One region of the Streptomyces sp. NPDC007917 genome, then DNA from elsewhere that is predicted to be linked to it. Evidence: riboswitches for the same ligand, from Rfam matches in the RefSeq annotation. Region 1 holds a riboswitch; each other region holds the start of a gene.

Region 1 (5,835 bases):
GCGCGGTCAGCCGGGCCCGGCTCAGCGGGGAGCAGGCGACCGCGTGGACCTCGCGTCCGCTCACCCAATGGGCGAGCGCTTCCGCCTGCCGGAATCCCCGTTCCGTCAGGGCCACGTCCGAGATCCCCGCGTACCGGTTCTCCGCGTGCCACACCGTCTCGCCATGGCGAACGAGCAGTAGACGAGCCGTCACAGGACGCTTCCTCTCCTCGGGCCGCATGACGCGCGGACCATTGCTTTGTCACGTCAACAATGTTAAATCTAGCGTCGCCTCTGTGATGGAACGCCCGGAGAAAGGCCACCCATGCGCGTCCTCGCCGCCGGAGACCACTTCGTACGTCCCGACCTCATCATCGCCGCGCTCCGCGACGAGCCGGGGCTCGGCGACCTCGACGTCGCCGAGCTGACGCTGCCGTGGCCGCACGAGCCGTTCGGCCCGGTGGGCGGCCCGGAGAGCCGGGTGATCGAGGCCAGCGGCACCGAGGAGCAGCTGATCGAGGCGCTGGCCGGGGCCGAGGTGTGTGTGACGCAGATGGCGCCGTTCACCGCCGGGGTCTTCGCCGCCCGCCCCGAGCTGCGCATGGTCGCGGTCTCCCGCGGCGGCCCGGTCAACGTCGACCTGGCCGCGGCCACCCGCGCGGGCGTCGCCGTCAGCTTCGCGCCCGGCCGTAACGCCACCGCGGCCGCCGAGTTCGCGATCGGCATGATGCTCGCCGCGATGCGCCGCATCCCGACCGCCGACGCCGAGCTGCGCGCCGGCCGCTGGCGCGGGGACTTCTACGCGTACGAGGAGGGCGGCATCGAGCTGGACGGCGCGACCGTCGGGCTGGTCGGCTACGGGGCCATCGGCCGGATCGTCGCCCGGGTACTGCGCGCGTTCGGCGCCCGGGTACTGATCGCCGACCCGTACACCGACCCGGAGACCGCCCGCGCGGACGGCGTGGAACCGGTCGATCTCGACGAACTCCTCGCCCGCAGCTCCGTGGTGAGCCTGCACGCCCGGCTCACCCCCGAGACCAAGGGGCTCATCGACGCCGACCGGATCGCCCGGATGCGGCCCGGCGCGGTCCTGGTGAACACCGCGCGCGGCGGCCTGCTGGACTACGCGCCGCTTCCGGAGGCGCTGCGCACCGGCCGCCTCGGGGCCCTCGCCCTCGATGTGTACGACCTCGAACCGCCGCCCGCGGACTGGCCGCTGCACTCCGCGCCCAATGTCGTCACCACCCCGCACCTCGCCGGCGCCACCCGGCAGACCGCTCACCGCGCGGCCTCCATCACCGCCGCCGAGGTCGGCCGCTACGCGCGCGGCGAAAAGCTCGCCCACCCCGCGAACTAGCGCCCCCACCGGCCTCGCACCCACCAGTCCCGCACCGACCAGCCCCCGCACCCCCCAGTCGACGCCCCCAAGGAGGGCCGTACGCATGAGCATCGTCCTCGGAGTCGACGTCGGCACCTCCGTCACCAAGGCCGTCGCCTTCGGTCGCGACGGCCGGTCCCTGGCCGCCGCGAGCCGCCCCAGCCGGCTCAACCGCCTGCCCGGCGGGCGGGTCGAGCAGGACCTGGAGGACGTGCTGCGCACGGTCGCCGAGGTGGTCCGCGAGGTGACCGCCGCCTTGGCCGCCCAGGGCCTTGCGGCCCCGGTCGCGCTCGCGCTCACCGGGCAGGGCGACGGGCTGTGGCTGCGCGACGCGGCGGGCCGGGCGGTGCGCCCGCCGATCTCGTGGATGGACGGCCGGGCGAACGACACCGTGGCCCGCTGGGGCGAGGACGGCACCATCCGCGAGCTCTACCGGCTCACCGGCTCCGGGGTGTTCCCCGGCTGCCACGCGCCGCTGCTGCGCTGGCTGGCCGACCACGAGCCGGAGGCGCTGGCGCGCGCGGAGGTCGCGGGCTACTGCGTGGACGCGGTGGCGCAGCGGCTCACCGGCGTCATCGGCGTGGACGCCTCGGACGCGTCCATGCCCTTCCTGGACGTGACCACGCGCGAGTATGTCCCCAAGGCCCTGGAAGCGTGCGGAATCGCCGAACATGCCCGGCTGTTGCCGCCGCCCGCCGCGCCCGACACCGTACGGCGGCTGGACGGGGCGGGCGCGAAGCTGCTCGGGCTGCCGGCCGGACTGCCCGTCACCGCGGGCCCGTACGACCTGCCGGCCTGCGCGATCGGCAGCGGGGTCGAGGAGGTGGGCGACGGCCTGCTGATCGTCGGCACGACGCTGGCCAGCCAGGTCCTCACCGACAGCGCGCGGATCGACCCGGCCGCCGACCCGGCGGGCATGTGGCTGTGCGTACCCGACCGGGACCGCTGGCTGCGCGGTATGCCCGCCATGGTGGGCACGGCGGCCCTGGAGTGGGTCCTGGAGTTCACCGGGGCCACCACCGCCGACCTGGACGCGCTGCTCGCCGAGAGCCCGCCGGGGGCGCGCGGGGTGACCGCGCTGCCCTTCCTGTCCGACGCGGGCGAGCGCGCCCCGTTCGTGGAGCCCGCCGCGCGGGGCCGGCTGGACGGGCTGACCCTCGCGACGAGCCGCGCGGACGCCGTACGGGCCGTCTGCGAGGCAGTGGCGTACGCCGCCCGCCACTGCCTGGAGGCCGCGGGGCTGACCGCGAGCCTCGCGGCGTGCGGGGGCGGCACCCGGTCCGCCGCCTGGACCCAGCTGTTCGCGGACGTCCTCGGGCGGCCGGTGCGCATCCCCGACGAGCCCGAGGTGGGGGCGCGCGGCGCGGTCGCGGTCGCCTGGCGTGCGCTCGGTGACCCGGTGGACGCGGCACAATGGCGAGCCGATTCGCGTACTGTCGTACCGGACGCGGACCGCGCCGAGGCATACGAGCGCGGCTACGCGGACTACCGGGCCAGGCTGGCCCGTACCCTCGCGGAGTGGCGGGCAACGACGCCCGCCTGACGGCGGCCCGGCGCCGCGCCGGACCCGATCGCGGATCCGATCGCGGGCCCGCGCCGGACCCGTACCGGGCCCGTGCCAGGCTCGTGCCCGACCGCCCGCGCCGGGGCCGCGTCAGGGCCCTGACGGACCCGTGCCGGACCCGCCCCAGGGCCCGCGCCAGGCCTGCCCCAGGCCCGCCGCGGGCCCGTGCCAGGCCCGCCGCGGGCCCGTGCCAAGCGCACGCCGAGACCGCGCCAAGTCCGGCACTGACTAGCACATTTGTACGAAACACTCCACCTCGCGACACAACATGTGGGGGTGCGTGCGCCCGCCACCACAAGATGTATGCTCATGCTCGCTGTCGCCGCAGGGGAATCCGGTGGGAATCCGGAACTGTCCCGCAACGGTGTTACGCGTACGCTTTTGCGTACCCGCGAGTCCGAGGACCTGCCGACGGCCGTCTCATACGTCCGGGCCTCGCGGGTTGGGCCGGTGGACGCTGCGCGGTGTGCCGACCCAACTCGTGGGGCCCGGCATGCCCGTACGCGCCCATCGCCCACCACCCCGTGAGGCCCCAAGCCGAGCGAGGGAGAGCACTTCAGTGACCATCGCGCCAGCCGATCCGGTTTCAGAGGCAGCGGCTACTCAGGCAGCGGACGACGCGCCCGGTACCGCCCTGCTGCGGACCCTGACGGAGCTCACCGCCGACCTGCCCGCCACCGACCCCGGCAAGGTCGCGGCCGCCGCCCTGCGCGGCCGCCATCCCGGCTCGGACGAGGCGGAGTTGCGCACCCTCGCGACCGAGGCGGCGGCCGGGCTGATCGCCGAGGAGCCCGAGTACTCGAAGCTCGCCGCGCGGCTGCTGACCCTCGCCATCGCCGAGGAGGCGGCCGGGCAGGGCGCGGTCTCCTTCTCGGCCTCGGTGGCCGTGGGGCACCGCGAGGGCCTGATCGCGGACGGCACGGCCGAGTTCGTGACCACCCACGCCGCCCGCCTCGACGCGCTGGTCGAGCGGGCGCTGGCCGACGGCGCCGACGACCGCTTCGGCTACTTCGGGCTGCGCACGCTGCACAGCCGCTATCTGCTCCGCCACCCGATCACCCGCCAGGTGATCGAGACGCCGCAGCACTTCCTGCTGCGGGTGGCCTGCGGGCTGGCCGAGGACCACTCGCAGCGGGCGCTGGACGACGTCGCCGAGCTCTACCGGCTCACCAGCACGCTGTCCTACCTGCCCAGCTCCCCCACCCTGTTCAACTCCGGCACCCGGCACCCGCAGATGTCGTCCTGCTATCTGCTGGACTCGCCGCTGGACGAGCTGGACTCGATCTACAACCGCTACCACCAGGTCGCGCGGCTCTCCAAGCACGCGGGCGGCATCGGGCTGTCGTACTCGCGCATCCGCGCCCGCGGTTCGCTGATCCGCGGCACCAACGGGCACTCCAACGGCATCGTGCCGTTCCTGCGCACGCTCGACGCCTCCGTCGCCGCCGTCAACCAGGGCGGCCGGCGCAAGGGCGCGGCGTGTGTGTACCTGGAGACCTGGCACGCGGACATCGAGGAGTTCCTGGAGCTGCGGGACAACACGGGCGAAGAGGCCCGCCGCACCCACAACCTCAACATCGCGCACTGGATCCCGGACGAGTTCATGCGCCGGGTCGAGGCCGACGCCGACTGGTCGCTGTTCTCGCCGGTCGACGCGCCCGCGCTGGTCGACCTGTGGGGCGAGGAGTTCGACGCCGCGTACAAGAAGGCCGAGGCGGAGGGTCTCGCCGTCAAGACCGTCCCGGCGCGCCAGCTGTACGCCCGGATGATGCGGACCCTCGCGCAGACCGGCAACGGCTGGATGACCTTCAAGGACGCCGCCAACCGCACCGCCAACCAGACCGCCGAGCCCGGCCGGGTCGTGCACTCCTCCAACCTGTGCACCGAGATCCTGGAGGTCACGGACGACGGCGAGACGGCCGTGTGCAACCTGGGGTCGGTCAACCTGGCCGCGCACCTGGGTGAGGACGGACAGATGGACTGGGAGCGGCTGGACGCGACCGTCCGTACCGCCGTCACCTTCCTCGACCGTGTGGTGGACATCAACTTCTACCCCACCCAGGAGGCCGGGGCGTCCAACTCCCGCTGGCGGCCCGTGGGGCTCGGCCTGATGGGCCTGCAGGACGTCTTCTTCCGGCTGCGGCTGCCCTTCGACTCGCCCGAGGCGCAGAAGCTGTCCACCCAGATCTCCGAGCGCATCATGCTCGCGGCGTACGAGGCGTCCTGCGCGCTCGCCGAGCGCCACGGCCCGCACCCGGCCTGGTCCGCCACCCGCACCGCGCGCGGCGTGCTGCACCCGGACCACTACACGGACGCGGTGGCGACCTGGCCCGAGCGGTGGCAGGCGCTGCGCGAGCGGATGGCCAAGTCCGGCATGCGCAACTCGCTGCTCCTGGCCATCGCCCCGACCGCGACGATCGCCTCGATCGCGGGCGTGTACGAGTGCATCGAGCCGCAGGTCTCCAACCTCTTCAAGCGCGAGACGCTCAGCGGTGAATTCCTCCAGGTCAACTCGTACCTGGTGAACGACCTGAAGAAGCTCGGCGTATGGGACGCCCAGAGCCGTGAGGCGCTGCGCGAGTCCAACGGCTCGGTCCAGGACTTCTCCTGGGTGCCCGAGGACGTGCGGCAGCTGTACCGGACCGCGTGGGAGGTCCCGCAGCGCGCCCTGATCGACATGGCCGCCGCCCGCACCCCGTACCTCGACCAGAGCCAGTCGCTGAACCTCTTCATGGCCTCGCCGACCATCGGCAAGCTCAGCTCGATGTACGCGTACGCCTGGAAGCGCGGCATCAAGACCACGTACTACCTGCGCTCGCGCCCGGCGACCCGGATCGCTCAGTCGGCGCGCGCGGCCGCCCCCGCCACCATCCCCGTGCAGCAGGCGCCCACCGACCCCGAGGTCATCGCCTGC
Region 2 (5,835 bases), on a different contig from region 1:
GATGGTGGCAAAGGAGGCGCGGTATATGGCCGCGCCGTCCTTCTCGTAGTCGAACACTGTGTCCTCGATCATGTCGTTCCACGGGCCGCCGCCACGGCGCCGGCCACTTGCTCTGCTGTCACGTCCACGCCCCGCGCGGCCCCTGTGGCGCCTCGTACGGTGACCTGGTAGCCGTCGCCCGTCGCCAGTACGTCGACCCACCGGCCGCCGGGGTGGCCGCAGCGCCGCTCGCAGCCGGAGAAATACGCAGGCAGCCGGCCCCGCGGCCGGCCCGGTAGGCCGTTGCCGGACGCCCCGCCCGCCACCGCGCGCCCCGCCTCGGCACGCACATCGGCCAGGGACTTGGCGCAGCCCGGTCGGCCCGTACACGCGCCGACCCCGAGCCAGGGGGAGTCCGGCGCGGTCACCAGCCCGGCGTCGGCGAGCTCCCGCAGCGCGGCTTCGGCGCCGTCCGGGGAGAAACCGGGCAGCACCACGCCGCGCCAGGGTGTCACACGCAGCTCGCCCGAGCCGCCCTGGGAGGCGACCTTGGCGAGCAGCCGCCACTGAGCGGCGCTGAGCCGCCCCAGCGGAGCGGCGATCGACACCGCGCACCGCCCGTCCGGCCCGGCGACGAGCCCGATCGCGGGCGGCTCCTGGCTTCCCGGCCCCCGCGTGCCCGCGACGCCTCGCCCCGTGGCCGGCGGCGGGCCGTACGTGGGACCGGCCACGGCGGGGCGCTCGCTGCCACTGTGGACCCCTGCGGCGTCAGTCGCCGAGGTCTGCGCCCCAGCGACCCCGGAGACAGGACCGAGGCCCGCGAACCGGACCCCCGCTTCGGCGAGTCGCCGCGCCAACCCGTCCGCCGTCACGGCGTGTCGGGCCGGCAGCTCACGGACGCGCCAGATCCGCGTGCCACTCGCGCGCACCGCGTCGAGAAACGCCACGGCGGCCACCGCCGCCGCACGAGGCGCGTCCTCGGCCCGCACCCGGAGCTCAGCGCCTACGGTCCCGCCGCCCGGCCTGGACGAGGCCTCCGGACCGCCGTTCCCGGGTCCGTGCGGGGGGCCGGGGTGGGCGAGGGGCCGCGCAGGGTCCGGCGTGTCGCCATCGGGCTCCGCCCGGCCGTCCCGGCGTGCCGGGACGGCCGTCGTGCCGCGGGCGTCCGCCGGGCCAGGAGTGTCCGCCGCGCCGCAGCTGTCCGCCACGCCGGGCGCACCCGGCGCGCCGCGGGCATCTGCCGCGCACTCCCCGGGGTCCGGGCGCGTGCCCGGGGCGGCCGGTTCATGGCCCCCGGCGGAGCCAAGCCGCAGCAGCGCCTCGCCGTCCGGTGCTGCGATCAATGTCACATCCGCGCCCAGCGCCGCCACATCGCCCCGCCCGTCGTCGAGCGCGAACAGGAACCGGCCCGAGAGCTGCGCCAGTTCGGCGAATCCGGAACCCTCGGGCTCGTCGTCGCACAGCAGGGCGTCCAGCTCCCTCGCCCACGCCGAGACGTCCGCGTACCCCGCCCCGTCCAGCCCGGACAGCGGGGACGCCACGACGTTGCGCACCCGGTCGTGCCGGTCCGACGGGAGCAGTCCGGCCGTCCGCAGCCGCTCCGCGAGCCCGGCCGCGCACCCCGCGTCGAGACCGCGCAGCTGAAGATTGCCCCGGGAGGTGAGGTCCAGCCGGCCGTCCCCCAACTCCTCGGCCGCGAGCGACAGCACGAGGGCCTGACGCGCCGTCAGGAGCCCGGCCGGAACGCGTACCCGGGCCAGCGCGCCGTCGTCCGCCGGGTGCAGGCGCAGCGCCCCCGGGCAGGCGTCGGTGCGACCGCGCACGGTGGTTTCGTCCCCTGGTGGGGCGGTTGTCGGGGGGAGGGGCATGGCGGCGAGCATACCGACGATCGCCTCCCGCTCACCGCCCCACGGCAGGTCAGGAGCGCCTACTATGCTCACCGGCGGGTCGGTCCCGGCCCGCCACCACACAAGACGGCAAAAAGGGTAGGAAGCCGGTGGAAATCCGGCGCGGTCCCGCCACTGTGAGCGCGGCAGCCGGTATGCGACGGCCGCGCGAGCCAGGAACTCCCGCCGTCTTCAACCCGCCCGGGGCGCGGACCCCGAGGAAGGCCTGCCGTCGCATGATCCTGCTGCTGTCGACGTCCGACACCGACCTGCTCAGTGCCCGCGCGGCACAGACCCCGGTGCCCTTTTCGCTCGCCAACCCGGCCCGGCTCCCGCTGGACGACCTGCCCGCGCTCCTCGACGGCGTCGAACTCGTCGTCGTACGGCTGCTCGGCGGGGTGCGCGCCTGGCAGGAAGGGCTCGACACGCTCCTCGGCGGGGACCGCCCGGTCGTGGTCCTGACCGGCGAACAGGCCCCGGACGCCCAGCTCATGGAGGCCTCCACCGTTCCGGTCGGGATCGCCGCCGAGGCCCATGCCTATCTCGCACACGGAGGGCCCGGCAACCTCGGCCAGTTGGCCCGGTTCCTGTCCGACACCGTCCTGCTGACCGGTCACGGCTTCGAGCCGCCCGCGCCCGCGCCCTCGTGGGGCCCGCTGGAGCGCACCGTACGCGAGGACGTCACCGGGCCGCGGGTCGCCGTGCTCTACTACCGCGCCCACCACATGAGCGGCAACACCGCCTTCGTGGAGGCGCTGTGCCAGGCCGTCGAGGACGCCGGGGGCCGCCCGCTGCCGCTGTACGTCGCCTCGCTGCGCGCGCCCGAGCCCGAGCTGCTGGAGGCCCTTGCCGAGGCCGACGCGGTGGTGACGACGGTGCTGGCCGCGGGCGGCACCCGGCCCGCCGAGGCCTCGGCCGGTGGCGACGACGAGGCGTGGGACGCGGGCGCGCTGGCCGCGCTGGACGTACCGGTGCTGCAGGCGCTGTGCCTGACCGGCTCGCGCGCCGCGTGGGAGGAGAACGACGAGGGCCTTTCGCCCCTGGACGCGGCGACCCAGGTCGCCGTCCCGGAGTTCGACGGGCGGCTGATCACCGTGCCGTTCTCCTTCAAGGAGACCGACGAGGACGGCCTGCCCGTCTATGTCGCCGACCCCGAGCGCGCCGCGCGTGTCGCGGGAATCGCGGTACGACACGCCCGGCTGCGCCACATACCGGCGGCCGACAAGCGCCTCGCGCTCGTCCTGTCCGCCTACCCCACCAAGCACTCCCGCATCGGCAACGCCGTCGGCCTGGACACGCCCGCCAGCGCCGTCGCCTTGCTGCGCCGGCTGCGCGCGGACGGCTTCGACCTCGGCCCCGAGGAGGGGCCCGAGGCGCTGCCCGGCCTCGCCTCCGGCGACGGCGACGAGCTGATCCGCGCCCTCATCGAGGCGGGCGGCCACGACCAGGACTGGCTCACCGAGGAGCAGCTGGCCCGCAACCCGGTCCGGATCCCCGCCGCCGACTACCGCCGCTGGTACGCCAGGCTGCCGCAGGAGCTGCGCGAGGCGGTCGAGGAGCACTGGGGGCCGCCGCCGGGTGAGATGTTCGTCGACACCAGCCGCGACCCCGAGGGAGAGATCGTGCTGGCCGCGCTGCGCCGGGGCAATCTCCTGGTCGCCATCCAGCCGCCGCGCGGCTTCGGCGAGAACCCGATCGCCATCTACCACGACCCCGACCTGCCGCCCTCCCACCACTACCTGGCCGCCTACCGCTGGATCGCCACCCCCAGGGCCGACGGCGGCTTCGGCGCCGACGCCATGGTGCACCTGGGCAAACACGGCAATCTGGAGTGGCTGCCGGGCAAGAACGCGGGCCTGTCCGCCGCCTGCGGCCCCGACGCCGCGCTGGGCGACCTGCCGCTGATCTACCCGTTCCTGGTCAACGACCCGGGGGAGGGCACCCAGGCCAAGCGCCGCGCGCACGCCACCCTCGTCGACCACCTCGTGCCGCCCATGGCCCGCGCCGACTCCTACGGCGACATCGCGCGCCTGGAGCAGCTGCTGGACGAGTACGCCGCCATCTCCGCGATGGACCCGGCCAAACTCCCCGCCATCCGCGCCCAGATCTGGACCCTCATCCAGGCCGCCAGGCTCGACCACGACCTCGGCCTGGAGGACCGGCCGGACGACGACGGCTTCGACGACTTCCTGCTGCATGTGGACGGCTGGCTGTGCGAGGTCAAGGACGCCCAGATCCGCGACGGTCTGCATGTCCTCGGCGCCGCCCCGTCCGGCCCCGAGCGGGTCAATCTCGTCCTGGCCATTCTGCGTGCCCGGCAGATCTGGGGCGGCACCTCGGCGCTCCCCGGGCTGCGCGAGGCCCTTGGCCTCGACGAGTCGGCCGCCACCCGCACCGGCGCGGACGAGGCGGAGGACCGCGCCCGCGCCCTCGTCCAGGCGATGGAGGACGCCGACTGGGCGCCGGAGGCCGTCGAGAAGGCGTGTCTGGGGCTGCCCGAGGAGCAGCGCGACGCGGTGACCGCGATCCTCGACTTCGCCGCCCGCGAGGTCGTACCGCGGCTGGCCGCCACCACCGACGAGATCGACCACGCCGTGCACGCGCTGAACGGCGGCTTCGTGCCCGCGGGCCCCTCAGGATCGCCACTGCGCGGCCTGGTCAACGTCCTGCCGACAGGCCGTAACTTCTACTCCGTCGACCCCAAGGCCGTGCCCAGCCGGCTGGCCTGGGAGACAGGCCAGGCGCTCGCCGACTCGCTGCTGGAGCGCTACCGCGCCGACAACGACGGCGCCTGGCCGCGCTCCGTCGGCCTGTCGCTGTGGGGCACCAGCGCGATGCGCACCTCGGGCGACGACGTGGCCGAAGCGCTGGCGCTGCTGGGCGTCCGCCCGGTGTGGGACGACGCCTCGCGGCGCGTCACGGGACTCGAACCCGTCACCCTCGACCAGCTGGGCCGCCCCAGGATCGATGTCACCCTGCGCATCAGCGGCTTCTTCCGCGACGCGTTCCCGCATGTCGTGGCGCTGCTCGACGACGCCGTACGCCTCGCCGCCTCCCTCGACGAGCCCGACGACAACTACATCCGCGCCCACGCCCAGGCCGACCTCGCCGAGCACGGCGACGAGCGCCGCGCCACCACCCGCATCTTCGGCTCGCGCCCCGGCACCTACGGCGCGGGCCTGCTCCAGCTCATCGACAGCCGCGACTGGCGCACCGACGCCGACCTGGCGGAGGTCTACACGGTCTGGGGTGGCTACGCGTACGGCCGCGGCCTGGAAGGGCGCCCGGCCCGCGCGGAGATGGAGAGCGCCTACCGCCGGATCGCGGTCGCGGCCAAGAACACCGACACCCGCGAACACGACATCGCCGACTCGGACGACTACTTCCAGTACCACGGCGGCATGGTCGCCACCGTGCGCGCCCTCAAGGGCACCGCCCCCGCCGCGTACATCGGCGACTCCACCCGCCCCGAGACGGTCCGCACCCGCACCCTGCACGAGGAGACCTCCCGGGTCTTCCGCGCGCGCGTGGTCAACCCGCGCTGGATCGAGGCGATGCGCCGCCACGGTTACAAGGGTGCCTTCGAACTCGCCGCGACCGTCGACTACCTCTTCGGCTATGACGCCACGACGGGCGTGGTCGCCGACTGGATGTACGACAAACTCGCCCAGAGCTATCTCCTCGACCCAGAGAACCGCTCCTTCCTCCAGGAGGCCAACCCCTGGGCGCTGCACGGCATGGCCGAGCGGCTGCTGGAGGCCGAGAGCCGCGGCCTGTGGGAGCACCCCGACCCCGAGGTCCTGGCGGCGGTGCGGGAGCTGTACCTGGAGACCGAAGGAGGCCTGGAAGGCGGGGAGGACGAGGCCGAATGACCGGGACGGGGAGTGCGGCGGCACCCGGCACGCCGCCCCTGGAGTCGGTGGGCTGGGTGTGCGTACGCGACGGGCGGCTGCTGGCCGTGCGCACCCGC
Region 3 (5,835 bases), on a different contig from region 1:
TGGGCGGTGTTCTTCGGCATCCTGATGCTGGTCCTGCTGTACTTCGTCGGCGCCGAACAGGGCGCCACCTCCGTCGTTTCCGGCGAGGACGTCCACGAGTGGGTGCACGACGCCCGCCACCTGCTCGGCTTCCCCTGCCACTGACGCCAGGGACACCGACACCCTCATGAATTCCGCAACGGTACGGAATCTGCTCGTCCGTGGCATGCTCGCCGGCCTCGGGGCCGGCGTGCTCGCCCTGATCGTCGCCTATCTCCTTGGGGAACCGAATGTCGACAAGGCGATCGGCTTCGAGGAGTCCCACGCCCCGGCGCATCACCACGAGGTCGAACTCGTCTCCCGCAGCCTGCAGTCCACCGCCGGCCTGGCCACCGGTGTGCTGATCTACGGGGTCGCCTTCGGCGGCATCGCCGCCCTCGCCTACTGCTTCGCCCTGGGCCGCGTCGGCCGCTTCACCCCGCGGGCCACCGCGCTGCTGCTGTCCGGCTGCGCCCTGCTCGCGGTCTACGTCGTGCCGTTCCTGAAGTACCCGGCCAATCCGCCCGCCGTCGGCAACCCCGACACCCTCGGCGAGCGGACCAATCTGTACCTCCTGATGATGGTGCTCAGCGTGCTCCTCGCGATCGCGGCGACCATCCTCGGCAAGCGGCTCGCCCCGAAACTGGGCACCTGGTACGCCACCGTCGCCGCGGTGGCCGCCTTCGCCCTGGCCATCGGCCTGGCGTACGCGTTCCTTCCGGCCGTGGGCGAGGTGCCCGCCGATTTCCCGGCCACCGTGCTGTGGCGGTTCCGGCTCTCCGCGCTGGCCATCCAGGTCGCGTTGTGGGGAGGGTTCGGACTCGTCTTCGGCGAGCTGGCCGAGCGTCTGCTGAGACCTGAGCCCGCCACCAGGGCCCCGGCCTCGACGGTCGCCGCCGCCGGCCGGCCGTGACGCGACCGTCTCCCTGACCCCCCGCCGGGGCGGCCGCTCCTGTCAGGGGCCATTGAGCGGCCGCCCCAGCCCGAGGTTCCAGCGTCCGGCCCGTCCGCTGACCCCGGTCGCCGTCAGCGGGGGAACGTCGGCACGCCAGAAGGCCGCCGCGGGCGCGCCCAGCACATGCACCACCACGGCCCGCACCACGTCCGGCTCCACCACGGCGAGCGTATGGCCGTCGGTGTGCGACGCGGTGTCCAGCCACCGTCCGATCCGCCGGCACATGTCCCGCACCGACTCCCCGCCGTGGGGCGCGGCCGCCGGGTCGGCCAGCCACCGGGCCACCGACTCCGGCTCGGCGGCAGCGACCTCGTCGAGGGTGAGGCCCCGCCAGCGGCCCGCGTCCAGGCCGGCCAGCTCCGCACGGGGCTCGGCCGCGCCGAGCCCCAGCGCCGCTGCGGTCTCCCGGCAGCGCAGGCCGGGGGAGGTGACGACGCGAGCGGCCGGAGGCAGCACCCCGGCCGCGGCGCGGGCCCGCGCCGCGCCGCCGTCCTCGAGAGGGGCCGTGCCGTCGTCGAACCGGGCCTGGCGCAGCGAAGGGCTCATCGCGGCCGCGATGAAGATGACACGGCTGGTCACGCGGTCACTCCTGCTGTCTGCGCCATGGGGCACGAGTCTCCCTCGGGTACGGCACCCACGTAACCACCGGTGGGCCCTCACCTGCCACATATCCGACCGCAGCCACATATCCGACCGCACGGCGGGCTTGGTAGCCTCTGGGGGCCAGTCGAGCCACATCCGAGGCCAGGGAATCCGGTGCGAATCCGGAACTGACGCGCAGCGGTGAGGGGGACGGGCGGGGCACGTCGCCACTGGAAGACCGGGAAGGCGCCTCGTCCGGACGAACCCGAGTCCGAAGACCTGCTGGCACCTCCGCGCCCCGGCGCGGCGGTCGTCCACAGGCCAGGCTCCGCGTACGAGCCCCGACCACCGAGGCAAACCCGTGCTCCGTACCGCTCTTCGCCCCGCCGCTCTGCTGCTCGCCCCCGCCTTTCTGCTCACCGCGTGCGGTGGCTCACAAGGCGGCGCGGATGCCGGGAAGCCCGCCGGTTCGGGCTACCCGCGCACCATCGAGAACTGTGGCCACAAGGTCACCTTGAAGGCGGCCCCCGAGCGGGCCGTCTCCCTCAACCAGGGCACCACGGAGATCCTGCTCTCCCTCGGCCTCGCCGACCGCATGGCCGGTACGGCGACCTGGACGGACCCGGTGATGAAGGGCCTGGAGAAGGCCAACGCGTCCGTGCCGCGGCTGGCGGACAACGCGCCCTCCTTCGAGAAGGTGCTGGACGCCGACCCCGACTTCGTCACCTCCTCGTTCGTCTCCACCCTCGGCAAGGGCGGTGTCGCCACCCGCGAGCAGTTCGAGAAGCTGGGCGTGCCCACGTATGTCTCCCCCTCCGACTGCTCGGCGGGCAAGGACAACGACAGCGGTGGCGACGGAGCGCGCGGCGCACCCCTCACCCTCGACACCGTCTACGGCGAGATTGCCGACCTGGCCAGGGCGTTCGGGGTGGAGGAGCGGGGGAAGAAGCTCGTCGCCGGGCTGAAGGCGCGGGTCAGCAAGGCCACCGCCGGGCTGCACGCCTCCGGTGTCTCCCTCATGTACTGGTTCGCCAACTCCCAGTCGCCCTACCTGGCCGGCTGCTGCGGCGCGCCGGGCGCCATCACGCGGGCGGTCGGCGCGGAGAACGCATTCGCCGACACCCACGACGAGTGGCCCCAGATCAACTGGGAGACCGTCGCCGACCGCGACCCCGACGTCATCGTGCTCGGCGATCTGACCCGTAAGCAGCAGACCGCCGAGAGTGCCCAGGCCAAGATCCGTTTCCTGGAGCGCAACCCCGCCACCCGCAACCTGACGGCCGTGAAGAAGAAGCGGTACGTGCTGCTGAGCGGGCAGGCGATGAACCCGTCCATCCGCACGGTCGAAGGGATCGAGAAGGTCGCCGCGGGCCTGCGCGACCTCGGGCTCGCCACGTGAGGGCCCGCACGCTGCTGCTGACCGGCGGCGGGTCGGCCGCGCTGATCGTATCGGTCGCCGTCGCGGTGACGATCGGGCCGGCCGACATCTCCACGGGGGATGTGTGGGCCTCCGTCGCCGCCCATCTCGGCATGAGCGTAAGCGCGCTGACGCCGCTGCGGGACGGCATCGTGTGGAACCTGCGGATGCCGCGCACCCTGCTCGCCGCCGTGTGCGGGGCCGGGCTCGCCGTGTGCGGGGCGGTGATGCAGTCGCTGCTGCGCAATCCGCTGGCCGATCCGTTCGTGCTCGGGGTGTCCTCCGGCGCGTCCACGGGGGCGGTCGCCGTGGTCGTGCTCGGCGTGGGCGGCGGAGCGGTGTCCCTGTCCGCGGGCGCCTTCCTCGGCGCCCTGCTCTCCTTCGCCCTGGTGCTGCTGCTCAGCCACACGCTCGGCGGCAGCACGGACCGGGTCGTGCTCTCCGGGGTGGCCGCCATGCAGCTGTTCTCCGCGCTGACCTCGTTCACCGTGCTGACCTCCGCCGACGCCGACACCACCCGGGCCGTGCTGTTCTGGCTGCTCGGCTCGCTCACCGGCGCCGACTGGGGGCAGGTGCTGCTCTGCGCCGCCGTCCTGGCCGCCGTCCTCGCCGTCTGCCTCGGATACGCCCGCACCCTGGACGCGTTCGCCTTCGGCGACGAGGCGGCGGCCGGACTCGGCGTCCGGGTCGCCCGTACCCGCCTGGTCCTGCTCTCGGCGACCGCGCTGCTCACCGCCGCCCTGGTCAGCTGTGCCGGGGCGATCGGCTTCGTCGGCCTGGTCCTCCCGCACGCCACGCGCGCCCTCACCGGCGCCGGCCACGCCCGCCTCCTGCCCGTCACGGCGCTGACCGGAGCCGTCTTCCTGGTGTGGGTGGACACCCTCGCCCGCACCGCCCTCGATCCCCAGGAGGTCCCGGTGGGCGTGGTGACGTCCCTCATCGGCGTACCGGCGTTCGTGGCTGTGCTCTACCGCGGGCGGAGCAAGGCGTGACCGGCCCGCCGGAGCAAGGCATGACCGGCCTGCGCGCGGACCGGGTCGGCCGCCGTACCGCCGGCAAGGTCACCGTCGACGGCCTCACGCTGACCCTCGGCCCCGGCGAGACGGTCGGACTGCTCGGCCCCAACGGCTCGGGCAAGTCGACGCTGCTCAGACTGCTCGCGGGCGTCCTCGCCCCCACCTCCGGAGTCGTCACCCTGGACGGGCGCCCGCTGCCGGAGGCAGGCCGCCGCGCCATCGCCCGGCGCATCGCCACCGTCGAACAGCACGCCCACACCCGGACCGAACTGACCGTCCGTGACGTCGTGGCCCTCGGCCGCATCCCGCACCGCCGCGCCTGGACACCGCCCACGGCGGCCGACGCCGAGGCCGTCACCGCGGCCCTGGCCCGCACCGGACTGACCGACCGGGCCGCCCAGTCCTGGCACACCCTGTCCGGCGGCGAACGCCAGCGCGCCCAGATCGCCCGCGCCCTCGCCCAGGAGCCCCGCGAGCTCCTGCTCGACGAACCCACCAACCACCTCGACATCCAGCACCAACTCGACCTGCTGGACCTCGTCGCGGGCCTCCCGGTCACCACCGTGATCGCCCTGCACGACCTCAACCTCGCCGCGATGTACTGCGACCGGCTGCTCGTCCTCCGCGACGGCCGCGCCGTCGCGGAGGGCACCCCGGCCGAGGTCCTGACCCCCGCCCTCATCGAGCGGGTCTACGCGGTCCGCGCCGAGGTCACCACCGGCCCGGGCCACCCCGTGATCCGCTTCCTGCGCCGCGCGGCCCAACAGCCGCCGCGGGCCGGAGCGGCCCAACAGCCGCCCCGGCCCGGCTGAGCGACGGGCCGGGGCGGCCGGGGCGGCCGGGGCGGCCGGGGCGCGGCGGCGGCCGGTCTCCGGAGCGGGCTCAGATGTCGCGGAAGATCTCGATCTGCGCGCCGATCGAGTTCAGCCGCTCCGCCAGGTCCTCATAACCCCGGTTGATCACATACACATTGCGCAGCACCGACGTCCCCGGCGCCGCCATCATCGCCAGCAGCACCACCACCGCGGGGCGCAGCGCCGGCGGGCACATCATCTCGGCCGCCCGCCACCGGGTCGGGCCCTCGACCAGAACCCGGTGCGGGTCGAGGAGTTTGACGTGGGCGCCGAGGCGGTTCAACTCGGTCAGGTAGATGGCCCGGTTGTCGTAGACCCAGTCGTGGATCAGCGTGGAGCCCTGCGCGGAGGCGGCGATGGCCGCGAAGAAGGGCACGTTGTCGATGTTGACGCCGGGGAACGGCATCGGGTGGATCTTGTCGATGGGCGCCTGGAGCTTGGAGGGCCGCACGGTCAGATCGATCAGCCGCGTACGGCCGTTGTCCGCCGCGTACTCGGCGCTGCGCTCGTGGTCGAGGCCCATCTCCTCCAGTACGGCCAGCTCGATCTCCAGGAACTCCACCGGCACCCGCCGGATCGTCAGCTCCGACTCCGTCACCACCGCGGCGGCCAGCAGGCTCATCGCCTCGACCGGGTCCTCCGACGGGGCGAAGTCCACGTCCCGGTCGATCTCGGCGAGGCCGTGCACGGTGAGCGTGGTGGTCCCTATTCCCTCGACCTTGACCCCCAACTCCTCCAGGAAGAAGCACAGATCCTGGACCATGTAGTTGGGGGAGGCGTTGCGGATCACGGTGACGCCGTCGTGCCGGGCCGCGGCCAGCAGCGCGTTCTCGGTGACCGTGTCGCCGCGCTCGGTCAGCACGATCGCGCGGGTGGGGGCCACCTCGCGGTCCACCCGCGCGTGGTACATCCCGTCCGTGGCGGTCACTTCGAGGCCGAAGGGGCGCAGCGCGGTCATGTGCGGCTGCACGGTGCGGGTGCCGAGGTCGCAGC
Region 4 (5,835 bases), on a different contig from region 1:
GCTCGCGCAGGAACGGCATGAGCACCATGGGGTGCTCAAGGGTGGTGCCGAGGCCGTGCACGGTGATCACCCAGGCGGAGCGGTCGCCGGGTATGAACCAGCCGGGCAGCTCGCCCAGTTCGCCGGGCATCTCGACGTCGGTGTGGTCGATCCCGAGGGCGTCCCGGGGGGTGCCGGTGTGCACCTGCGGGGTGAAGCGGACGCGGGTGCCGGGGGCCAGGGTGCCGTAGGTCACCCGTTCCAGGCGGCGGACCACGCAGTCCGCGGGGTGCGGGGCGTCCTCGACGAGGGGGCCGACAACGGCGTGGCAGCCGGCGCCGGCGAGGCCGTAGGTGCCCGGGCGCAGCGAGGCGAGACTGCGGGTGAGGGTGATCCGGCCGGGCTCGGTGCCGTGCACGGTGAGCCGGGGGTCGTGCGGCAGCGGCCGGCCGGGACCCGGCTTCAGGGCGGCGCCGCTGGCGTACCGCCCGGCCGCCACCGCGGCCGCGCCGACACTGAGCATCGTGGTGGCGGCCACAACCGCCTTCGTCCGCAGGTGCATCTCTCCCAGTGTGGGCGGGAAGGCCGCCGCGGGCCAGTGGGCGTGCCCGGCCGGGTGACCGTCCCGCCCGGCCCGAGTCCGGCAAGCGCCCGGCCGGGTCTCATACGCGCCCGGCCCGGGTCTCATACCCGCCCGGCGGGGCGCTCGGGCCCCGGCCGGCCCCGGGGTCAGCGGGGCTGGCCGTAGCCGCTGAGCTTGTCCGTGACGCTCCGCAGCTCGTCGGACGACAGCAGGGCCGGGGTGTGTCCGGGGACGGCGGCCGCGGTGAGCCAGACCCGGCACATCCACTCCAGCTGGGCCGTCCGGTCGTACGCCTGGTCGAGCGTGCCGCCATGGACGACGGTGCCGTGGTTGCGCAGCAGACAGCCGGTGCGGTCGCGCAGCGCGTCGAGCATCTTGTGGGCCAACTCGTCGGTGCCGTACAGGGCGTAGCCCGCGACGCGCACCGGGCCGCCGAGGGCGCAGGTCATGTAGTGGATCGCGGGGACCTCGTCGACCAGGGTGGAGACGGCCGTGGCGTGCACGGCGTGGGTGTGGACGACGGCGGCGGCGTCGGTGTCGCGGTAGATCGCCAGGTGCATCGGCAGCTCGCTGGTGGGGGCCAGCTCGCCGATCACCTGGCGCCCGTGCAGGTCGACGCCGACCGCGTCATCCGGGCCGAGCCGGTCGTACGGGACGCCGCTCGGGGTCACCAGGACGATGTCGCCGACCCTGGCCGAGACATTGCCCGAGGTGCCGACGACCAGGCCGTCGGCGACCGTCCTGCGGGCCGTCTCCACCACCCGCTCCCAGGCCTCCCGCAGGTCATGTCGCTCCCCGGGTCCAAACGGTCGTGCGGTCTCCGGCTTCGTCACGATCCCTCACCTCCGGGCGCCGATCATGGCAGGCGAGCCGCCGTGTACGCATCGGGGCGGGGCGAGAGGATCATCGGTGCCGCCTTCCCGCAGGTGCGTCACCCCCGAGCCCACCTCAGTTCACCTTCCGTTCACCCCACGTCCTTACCGTCGTGGCCACACCCTTTGGTGGTCACACCGATCACCCGGGGGTGCGCGCATCCTCCCCCTCCCAACCGGAGGGGACTTCTTGTGCGGCCGCCTCGGTGGCCTCACGACGGCCAAGGTGCACTACGGACGGTAGCCACATGGCGGCGCTCCGTGTCGCCAAGTTCGGGGATCGCATTCCCCCACGAAGGAGTTCGATGGAACACATCACGCTTCTCATTGGGATCGTGATCGTCACGGCCTTGGTGTTCGATTTCACGAACGGCTTCCACGACACGGCCAATGCCATGGCGACCACCATCTCCACGGGGGCTCTCGGTCCCCGGATCGCGGTGGCGATGTCGGCGGTCCTCAATCTCGTCGGCGCGTTCCTCTCCGTGGAGGTCGCCAAGACGATCTCCGGAGGGATCATCGACGAGGACTCCGGGGTCCGCCCTGAAGTGATCTTCGCGGGGCTGGTCGGCGCGATCCTGTGGAACCTGCTGACCTGGCTGGCCGGGCTGCCCTCCAGCTCCTCGCACGCCCTCTTCGGCGGCCTCATCGGCGCGACCCTGGTCTCCGTCGGCATGGACGGGGTCAACAGCGACAAGATCGTCATGAAGGTCCTGATCCCGGCCGTGGCCGCCCCGATCGTGGCCGGGGTCGCCGCCCTGGTCGCGACCCGCCTCACCTACCGGCTGGCCCGCGGCCGCGACGCCCAGGAGACCGCGAAGGGCTACCGCGCCGGGCAGATCGCCTCGGCCGCGCTGGTCTCCCTCGCCCACGGCACCAACGACGCCCAGAAGACCATGGGGGTCATCACCCTCGCGCTGATCACCGGCGGCGTGATCGCGCCCGACTCCGACCCGCCGCTGTGGGTCATCGTCTCCGCGGGCCTGGCCATCGCCCTCGGTACGTACCTGGGCGGCTGGCGCATCATCCGCACCATGGGCAAGGGCATCACCGACATCCAGCCGCCGCAGGGCTTCGCCGCCCAGACCGGTGCCGCGACCGTCATCCTCGCCTCGTCCCACATCGGCTTCGCGCTCTCCACCACCCAGGTCTGCTCGGGCGCCGTGATGGGCGCGGGGGTCGGCCGCAGGGGCGGTGTGGTGCGGTGGTCCACCGCGGGCCGCATGGTCCTCGCCTGGGTGCTCACCCTGCCCGCCGCGGGCCTCGTCGCGGGCGGCGCGGCGCTGCTGGCGGACCAGGGCGACTGGGGCGTCACGGCGGTCGCCGTGCTCGCGGTCGCCGCCTGCGCCGGGATCTGGGCGGCCTCGCGCCGCAAGCCCGTCGACCACACCAACGTCAACGACATCGACGAGGGCGCGGCGCTGCCGGCCGAGCCGGTGGGCGTCGTCACGGCCGCCCTCCAGGCCGTGGCCCCGCCGCCCACCCCTGCCGCTGCCGCCGCCTCCTCCGCCACCTCCTCCTCCGCCACCCCGGCCGGCGCGTCCGCGGCCACCGGCAGCACCAGCTAAGGAAGTAACGCGATGAGCATCGACTGGGCGGCCCTCGGCCAGGTCTTCGGCATCAGCCTCGCGGTGACCGTCGGCTTCGTGGGCGTCTTCACCCTCGGCATCCTCGGCACCTCTCGTAAGCCGCAGCAGGCGGAGGCGGGCCCGAACGCCGCCTCCACCGCCTCGGCCCCGGCGGGCGCCGCCCTCGGCCCCGCGCGCGCCGGCGCGTACCTCTGCTTCGCGCTGTGCGCGGCGGCCGTGGTGTACGGCATCAATCTGATCGTGGCCTGACTCCGCTCGGCCCACTCACGGCCGCCGGGCCGGTCCGCGCCTACCCGCGCGTTCCGGTCCGGCGGCCGTGGCATGTGCTCCTCGGCACACTCACGCAGGGTGGGGCATTCGCGAGTTGACGGCCATTCGCGGCCCATGGTGGACTTCCCGAGCCAAACGGCGGCAGGAGAGGAAGCCGGTGAGAATCCGGCGCGGTCCCGCCACTGTCACCGGGGAGCGCTCTCCCATCGCCTGTACGGGTCACGGCCATCCACACGGAGGCTGGAAGACCGGGAGAGACGCGGATCCGGGAGCCAGGAGACTCTCACCGCCGGTCACGTCGAACCAGGGCGCGGACCCTGAGTGAGGACATACCGCCATGCCCGGCACCGCCGTACCGCCGACCCGCCCGCGGCCCCTCCGCCACGTCCCGACGCCCCGGGGCAAGACGGCGGACTGACGATGCGTGCCGATCACGCCTCCTACGCGTGCGGCGCCGCCCTCGGCTTTCTCGGCGATCTCGCCCTGGGCGATCCGCGTCGCGGCCACCCCGTCGCGGCGTTCGGGCGCGCCGCCCTGGCCGTCGAGCGGCTGCTGTGGCGCGACCACCGCGGCTCCGGGGCTCTCCACACCGCGCTGTGCGCGGGCGGCGCGGCGGCGGGCGCCGCGCTGTCGATGCGCGCCGTACGGGCCTTGGGACGACCCATGCCGACCCCCTTGGAACGCCTCGCTCTGGGCAGCCCTGTTCTGAAACGCTCGGGGCGTCCCGTCTTGGGGAGCGCCGCCGCGGAATCCTCCGCCCCCGGGCTCCCCTCCCCCACCGCGCGGACCATGCTGACCGCCGCCGCCACCTGGGCCGTGCTCGGCGGGACGACGCTGGGCCGGGAGGCGCGGGCCGTCGGCCGTGCGCTGGCCGCCGGGGATCTCGACGCCGCCCGGCGGCGGCTGCCGCATCTGTGCGGGCGCGATCCGCAGGCGCTGGACGAGACTCAGATCGCGCGCGCGGTCGTCGAGTCGGTCGCCGAGAACACCTCGGACGCCGTGGTGGGCGCGCTGGTGTGGGGGGCCGTCGGCGGGGTGCCGGGCCTGGTCGGCTTCCGGGCCGTCAACACTCTGGACGCCATGGTGGGCCACAAGTCGCCGCGCTACCGGCGTTTCGGCTGGGCCTCGGCCCGTCTTGACGACCTCGCCGGCTGGCCCGGCGCGCGGCTCACCGCGGCGCTGGCCGCCCTCGCCGGGCCCGATCCGCGCGGCGCGTGGCGCGCCTGGCGGCGCGACGGCCACCGCCACCCCAGCCCCAACGCGGGCCCCGTGGAGGCCGCGTTCGCGGGCGCGCTCGGCGTACGGCTGGGCGGCACCCTCGCCTACGGCGGCCGCGTCGAGCACCGGCCGGTGCTCAACCCCGGAGGGCGGCCGGTCGAGGCGGCCGACATCGAGCGGGCCGTACGGCTGTCGCGGCGCGTCGGCGCCCTGGCGCTCGGCGTGTCCCTCGCGGCCCGGCTGGCCGCGGGCGCGCTGCGGCCGGCGCGTACGGGGCCCTTCCCGGCCGCGCGGCCCGGCGCGCCCGTACGCCCCGGCCGCGCCCCACATGGCGCGCTCGCCCGCGGGGCACGGTCCTTGCGGGCTCCCGGGGCCGCGGGCGCCGCGTACGGCCCGGCGACGGCGCGGCCCCCGGCCGCGGGGAGGGACTGAGGATGAGCGGGACAGATGGCACAGGCTCCGGGAGCACGCCGGGCGGCGGGCTGCTCGTCGCGGGCACGACCTCGGACGCGGGCAAGAGCGTCGTCACCGCCGGGATCTGCCGGTGGCTCAGCCGTAAGGGCGTCAAAGTCGCGCCCTTCAAGGCGCAGAACATGTCGCTCAACTCCTTCGTCACCCGGGACGGGGCGGAGATCGGCCGCGCCCAGGCCATGCAGGCCGCCGCCGCCCGCGTCGAGCCGAGCGCGCTGATGAACCCCGTCCTGCTCAAACCCGGCAGCGACCGCAGCAGCCAGGTGGTGCTGCTGGGCAAGCCGGTGGGCGAGCTGAGCGCGCGTGGCTACCACGCAGGGCGCCAGGAGGCGCTGCTGGGAACCGTCACCGAATGCCTGGCCGAGCTGCGGCGCACCCATGACGCGGTGATCTGCGAGGGCGCGGGCAGCCCCGCCGAGATCAATCTGCGCCGCACCGACATCGTCAACCTGGGGCTCGCCCGCGCCGCCCGGCTGCCGGTCGTCGTGGTCGGGGACATCGACCGCGGCGGCGTCTTCGCGTCGTTCTTCGGCACGACCGCGCTGCTCTCCGAGGCCGACCAGCGGCTTGTCGCGGGCTATCTGGTGAACAAGTTCCGCGGCGATGTGACCCTGCTCGAACCGGGCCTTGCGATGCTGCGCGGCCTGACGGGCCGCCCGACCATGGGAGTGCTGCCGTACGCGCACGGACTCGGCATCGACGAGGAGGACGGGCTGCGGGTGTCGCTGCGCGGGGCGGTGCGCGAGAGCGTCGTCGCACCGCCGCACGGCGCGGACATCCTGCGGGTCGCCGTCGCCGCCGTGCCGCTCATGTCGAACTTCACGGACGTGGACGCGCTGGCCGCGGAGCCGGG

What was found. Region 1 has a riboswitch for cobalamin ahead of ACFZDL_RS25520 (ribonucleoside-diphosphate reductase subunit alpha). Riboswitches for the same ligand answer to the same signal wherever they lie in the genome.
Region 2: it holds a riboswitch for cobalamin, as region 1 does, so the genes downstream of both, cobN (cobaltochelatase subunit CobN) here and ACFZDL_RS25520 (ribonucleoside-diphosphate reductase subunit alpha) in region 1, are expected to answer to the same signal.
Region 3: it holds a riboswitch for cobalamin, as region 1 does, so the genes downstream of both, ACFZDL_RS02355 (ABC transporter substrate-binding protein) here and ACFZDL_RS25520 (ribonucleoside-diphosphate reductase subunit alpha) in region 1, are expected to answer to the same signal.
Region 4: it holds a riboswitch for cobalamin, as region 1 does, so the genes downstream of both, ACFZDL_RS37080 (cobalamin biosynthesis protein) here and ACFZDL_RS25520 (ribonucleoside-diphosphate reductase subunit alpha) in region 1, are expected to answer to the same signal.

What each region holds. Positions count from the first base shown of each region.
Region 1 is NZ_JBIBKK010000013.1:55,946-61,780, reverse strand. It holds gene ACFZDL_RS25535 (histidine phosphatase family protein) at 1-193, opposite strand, end outside; gene ACFZDL_RS25530 (2-hydroxyacid dehydrogenase) at 305-1,336, shown strand; gene ACFZDL_RS25525 (FGGY-family carbohydrate kinase) at 1,422-2,900, shown strand; cobalamin riboswitch at 3,218-3,349, shown strand; gene ACFZDL_RS25520 (ribonucleoside-diphosphate reductase subunit alpha) at 3,481-5,835, shown strand, end outside.
Region 2 is NZ_JBIBKK010000004.1:210,706-216,540, reverse strand. It holds gene ACFZDL_RS09440 (precorrin-8X methylmutase) at 1-72, opposite strand, end outside; gene ACFZDL_RS09435 (nitrite reductase) at 69-1,847, opposite strand; cobalamin riboswitch at 1,911-2,071, shown strand; gene cobN (cobaltochelatase subunit CobN) at 2,102-5,737, shown strand; gene ACFZDL_RS09425 (NUDIX domain-containing protein) at 5,734-5,835, shown strand, end outside.
Region 3 is NZ_JBIBKK010000001.1:553,455-559,289, reverse strand. It holds gene ACFZDL_RS02370 (CbtB-domain containing protein) at 1-144, shown strand, start outside; gene ACFZDL_RS02365 (CbtA family protein) at 167-931, shown strand; gene ACFZDL_RS02360 (histidine phosphatase family protein) at 974-1,552, opposite strand; cobalamin riboswitch at 1,681-1,857, shown strand; gene ACFZDL_RS02355 (ABC transporter substrate-binding protein) at 1,917-2,954, shown strand; gene ACFZDL_RS02350 (iron chelate uptake ABC transporter family permease subunit) at 2,951-3,964, shown strand; gene ACFZDL_RS02345 (ABC transporter ATP-binding protein) at 3,985-4,800, shown strand; gene ACFZDL_RS02340 (UDP-N-acetylglucosamine 1-carboxyvinyltransferase) at 4,871-5,835, opposite strand, start outside.
Region 4 is NZ_JBIBKK010000027.1:52,979-58,813, forward strand. It holds gene ACFZDL_RS37060 (alpha/beta fold hydrolase) at 1-541, opposite strand, end outside; gene ACFZDL_RS37065 (class II aldolase/adducin family protein) at 709-1,395, opposite strand; gene ACFZDL_RS37070 (inorganic phosphate transporter) at 1,740-3,002, shown strand; gene ACFZDL_RS37075 (hypothetical protein) at 3,015-3,272, shown strand; cobalamin riboswitch at 3,440-3,576, shown strand; gene ACFZDL_RS37080 (cobalamin biosynthesis protein) at 3,714-4,943, shown strand; gene ACFZDL_RS37085 (cobyric acid synthase) at 4,946-5,835, shown strand, end outside.